Regions from separate parts of the Streptomyces sp. NPDC034099 genome, predicted to be linked through region 2. Evidence: riboswitches for the same ligand, from Rfam matches in the RefSeq annotation. Region 2 holds a riboswitch; the other holds the start of a gene.
What was found. A riboswitch is a leader RNA that binds a small molecule or an ion and turns the genes downstream of it on or off. The one in region 2 is predicted to bind glycine.
Positions count from the first base shown of each region.

Region 1 (2,380 bases), on a different contig from region 2:
GAGGAACCGGCCGAGGAGCCGCAGACCGGGCCCGCCGCGGAGCACAGACCCTCGCCCACCGAGCGCCGGTGGCCGGCGGGGCACGACGTGCGGCACACGGAGCTGGGGCACGGCTGGGTGCAGGGCAGCGGTCTCGGACGGGTCACCGTGCGCTTCGAGACGCCGTACTCGGAGGTCGGGCGGGTGCGGACCTTCCCGGTGGACGACCCGGAGCTGATCCCCGCGGATCCGCTGCCGCTGGTCGCCGACGCGGAGGGCGGGGCGGGTCAGCCCTCGTCGGGGCCCTTGCCCTTGCCGGCCAGCTTGCCGAAGTCGTGGTCGGGCGGCGGGGGAGCGGCCGCCACGTCCAAGCCGTAGTGGTGGTAGAGCTGGAGTTCCTGCTCGGGCGAGAGGTGGCGGCCGACACCGAAGTCGGGGGCCTCCTTGATCAGCGCCCGGTCGAAGGGCACGCGCAGGGCGCCGTCGACCAGCTCGCTGGGTTCCAGGGGGACGAAGGCGTCCCTGCTGAAGAGACCGGTCCGTATCGCCGCCCACTCGGGGACGCCGGTGGCATCGTCGAGGTAGACCTCGTCCACGGTGCCGATCCTGGTGCCGTCGCGGTCGAACGCCTTGCGGCCGATCAGGTTCCGCGGATCGATGTCAGTACGCACGGGGGCCCTCCACTTGATCGCACCACTGGGCCGCACTGGGGTCGCACACACCAGCCGCCTAATCATCCGTAAGTACTACAAAAGAGCACAAGTGGCGGGTCGGCCACTCGAAGTCCGTGCGGCGGCCTCGCTGGTACGCTGGCAAACGGCTGCTGACCCCGCGCGGGAGAGTCCTCCGGACACCACCGGAGGCGCCGAAGGAGCAAATCCTCCCCGGAATCTCTCAGGCTCACGTACCGCACGGACGAGGTCACTCTGGAAAGCAGGGCGGGTGTCGACGGCTTCCGCTCTCACCGACGGTGAAAGCCGGGAGAGCCCCCAGGGCTCGCCCGGTGAAGCTCTCAGGTCGAGATGACAGAGGGGGAGGCCGTCCGGGCACCCGCGCCGTGGTGCCCCTCGAAGGTCGTCAGACCAGGAGGCCTCCGCAATGACCGCCCACCGCACTCCGCTCTCCGAACTCGAACAGGCCATGCCCTTCGAGCAGCGCCACATCGGCCCCGACCACGAGGCCAGGGCCAAGATGCTCGCGCAGGTCGGTTACGGTTCGCTCGACGAACTGACGGCCGCCGCGGTGCCGGATGTGATCAAGAACGCCGACCGGCTGGACCTGCCGGGCGCGCGCTCCGAGGCAGAGGTGCTGGCCGAGCTGCGCTCCCTGGCCGACCGCAACCAGGTCCTCGACTCCATGATCGGCCTCGGCTACTACGGCACCTTCACCCCGCCGGTCATCCTGCGCAACGTCATGGAGAACCCGGCCTGGTACACGGCGTACACGCCGTATCAGCCGGAGATCTCCCAGGGCCGCCTCGAAGCCCTGCTGAACTTCCAGACGATGGTCGCCGAGCTGACCGGCCTGCCCACCTCCGGCGCCTCGCTGCTCGACGAGGGCACCGCGGCCGCCGAGGCGATGGCCCTCTCCCGGCGCATGGGCAAGAACAAGAAGGGCCTGTTCCTGGTCGACGCGGACGCGCTGCCGCAGACCGTCGCCGTGATACGGACCCGTGCCGAGCCGACCGGCGTCGAGGTCGTCGTCGCCGACCTGAGCGAGGGCATCCCCGCCGAGATCGCCGAGCGGGAGATCAACGGCGTCCTGATCCAGTACCCGGGCGCCTCCGGGGCCGTCCGCGACATCAAGCCGGTGATCGACCGGGCGCACGAGCTGGGCGCGCTCGTCACCGTCGCCGCCGACCTGCTCGCCCTCACGCTGCTCACCTCGCCCGGCGAGCTGGGCGCGGACATCGCCGTGGGCACCACCCAGCGCTTCGGCGTCCCGATGGGCTTCGGCGGACCGCACGCCGGGTACATGGCCGTGCACGAGAAGTTCGCCCGCAGCCTCCCCGGACGCCTGGTCGGCGTCTCCGTGGACGCCGACGGCAACAAGGCCTACCGCCTGGCCCTGCAGACCCGCGAGCAGCACATCCGCCGCGAGAAGGCCACCAGTAACATCTGCACCGCTCAGGTGCTGCTCGCCGTCATGGCCGGCATGTACGCCGTCTACCACGGCCCCGAGGGCCTGCGGGCCATCGCCCGGCGCACCCACCGGTACGCCACGATCACCGCGGCCGGTCTCGCCGCCGAGGGCGTCGAGATCGTGCACGGCGCCTACTTCGACACGGTCACCGCGCGGGTGCCCGGCCGGGCCGACGCGATCGTCCACGCCGCCCGCGAGAACGGCATCAACCTGCGGCTCGTCGACGCCGACCACGTGTCGTTCGCCTGCGACGAGACCA
Region 1 covers NZ_JBVISR010000005.1:605,196-607,575, reverse strand. The annotation lists gene ACZ56V_RS18690 (DNA polymerase IV) at 1-357, shown strand, start outside; gene ACZ56V_RS18685 (PRC-barrel domain-containing protein) at 267-650, opposite strand; glycine riboswitch at 804-899, shown strand; gene gcvP (aminomethyl-transferring glycine dehydrogenase) at 1,078-2,380, shown strand, end outside.
Region 1: another riboswitch for glycine. It lies ahead of gcvP (aminomethyl-transferring glycine dehydrogenase); the one in region 2 lies ahead of gcvT (glycine cleavage system aminomethyltransferase GcvT).

Region 2 (2,380 bases):
GCTAACCCGTTCGATCCCGGGGCCCTACCCTGCGTCACCCCGTGAAGGCGATGCGGCGGAGGGTGTCGGCCGCCGCCCGGTCGAGGACCACCGCGGAGGCGCAGCCGGCGGGCAGGGAGCCCTCGGTCACCGCGCGCAGCAGACGGGAGTTGGCCGTGCGGTGCCGCAGGAACGCGTACCGCGAGACGCCCCGGCCGCGCTCGCGCTGGCCGGCCAGGGCTTCGCCGGGAGCGACGTCGAGGAGCAGCAGGTGCAGGGTGCCGTCCCGGCGGCGGGCCTCGCGGGCCAGCCAGCCGCGCACCCAGGCCTGGGTGCCGCAGTCGTGCACGACCACGCCCTCGCCGGAACGCAGCGCGCGGCGCAGCCCCGCGTAGTGGGCGAGGCGGACGAGGGGGCGGTAGAGCGCGTACGGCAGGAAGCGCGGCATGCGGCGCTCCCAGCGGTCGCGGGTGTCCTGGGAGTCGATGCGGCCGCCGCGCACGGTGCGCCGCATCAGCGTGGACTTGCCGCTGCCGGGCAGGCCGGTGATCACCACCAGGTCCCGGGGTCCGAAGAGCAGGGCGTGCGGGCTGCGGCCGTCGCGGTCCCTCAGGTCGCGGACGACGGGTGCGGTCAGTGGGGCACATGCCTCGGGGGCCGGAGCGGCGGGCTGCTTGGGCAGCGCGAGTCCGGAGGTCGTGGCGTACGCCGTGGTCCTGTTCACCGTGATCGTCCTCCCCTGGGGCGGTACACGAGTACCTCCCCGTCGAGTGTAAAGAGAAGGTAATGCGCGGGTCTCGCGTTTTCGTTCGCTTACTGCCACAAGCCGGTTACAGATCACGGTCTGCCACGGATGAGCCAGGCGTGCAATGATGGCGGCGCCAACTGCATACCGGCCGTTTGAATCCGCGCGGGAGAGTCCCCGGCCGCGCCGGGGCGCCGAAGGAGCAAGTCCCTCCCTTGAATCTCTCAGGCCCCGTTACCGCGCGGGCGAGGCACATCTGAAAAGCGGACCGCCCCCGACGGCGGTCCCACCCAAGGTGCAAGCCCTGATCGCCGTACTCCGGTGGCCGTGGCGAACCTCTCAGGTTCCGATGACAGATGGGGAGGACCGACCTCGCCACGTCCTGTCCTGGGAGACGACCGACCGATGAGCAGTACCGAACCGCGCCGTACCGCGCTCGATGCCACGCATCGCGCCCTGGGCGCGACGATGACCGACTTCGCCGGCTGGGACATGCCCCTGCGCTACGGCTCCGAGCGCGAGGAGCACGTCGCGGTGCGCGCCCGCGCCGGTCTCTTCGACCTCTCGCACATGGGTGAGATCACCGTCACCGGGCCGCAGGCGGCCGAGCTGCTGAACTACGCGCTGGTCGGCAACATCGGCAGCGTGAAGCCGGGCCGGGCCCGCTACACCATGATCTGCCGCGAGGACGGCGGCATCCTGGACGACCTGATCGTCTACCGCCTCGGTGAGACCGAGGCCGCCCCCTCCGACTACATGGTCGTCGCCAACGCCTCCAACGCCCAGGTCGTGCTGGACGCGCTGACCGAGCGGGCGGCGGGCTTCGACGCCGAGGTGCGCGACGACCGCGACGCCTACGCGCTGCTCGCCGTGCAGGGCCCCAAGTCCCCCGGGATCCTGGGCAGCCTCACCGACGCCGACCTGGACGGCCTGAAGTACTACGCCGGGCTGCCCGGCACGGTCGCCGGGGTCCCGGCGCTGATCGCGCGCACCGGCTACACCGGCGAGGACGGCTTCGAGCTGTTCGTGAAGCCGGAGCACGCCGTCGAGCTGTGGCAGGCGCTGACCCGGGCGGGCGAGGGCGCCGGACTGGTCCCGTGCGGTCTGTCCTGCCGGGACACGCTGCGCCTGGAGGCCGGCATGCCGCTGTACGGCAACGAGCTGTCGACCGCGCTGACGCCCTTCGACGCCGGTCTGGGCCGGGTGGTGAAGTTCGAGAAGGAGGGCGACTTCGTCGGGCGCGCCGCGCTGACCAGGGCCGCCGAGCGGGCCGCCTCCGAGCCGCCCCGCGTCCTGGTCGGCCTGGTCGCCGAGGGCCGCCGGGTCCCGCGCGCCGGGTATCCGGTCGTCGCCGGCGGCGAGGTGATCGGCGAGGTCACCTCCGGCGCCCCGTCCCCGACGCTGGGCAAGCCGATCGCCATGGCGTACGTCGACCCCGTGCACGCGGCCCCGGGCACGGAGGGTGTCGGTGTGGACATCCGGGGCAGCCACGAGCCGTACGAGGTCGTGGCGCTGCCGTTCTACAAGCGCCAGAAGTAGACACTGGGCGGCGCCGGCCCCCTGTGTCCCGGGCGGCGTCGGTTTCCGTGTGACGTACCGCCCCACCACCCCCTTCACCAGCCACTTCCTCGCGTACAGGAGAATTCAGGCCATGAG
Region 2 covers NZ_JBVISR010000016.1:130,696-133,075, forward strand. The annotation lists gene ACZ56V_RS34130 (AAA family ATPase) at 35-703, opposite strand; glycine riboswitch at 881-974, shown strand; glycine riboswitch at 975-1,090, shown strand; gene gcvT (glycine cleavage system aminomethyltransferase GcvT) at 1,130-2,263, shown strand; gene gcvH (glycine cleavage system protein GcvH) at 2,376-2,380, shown strand, end outside.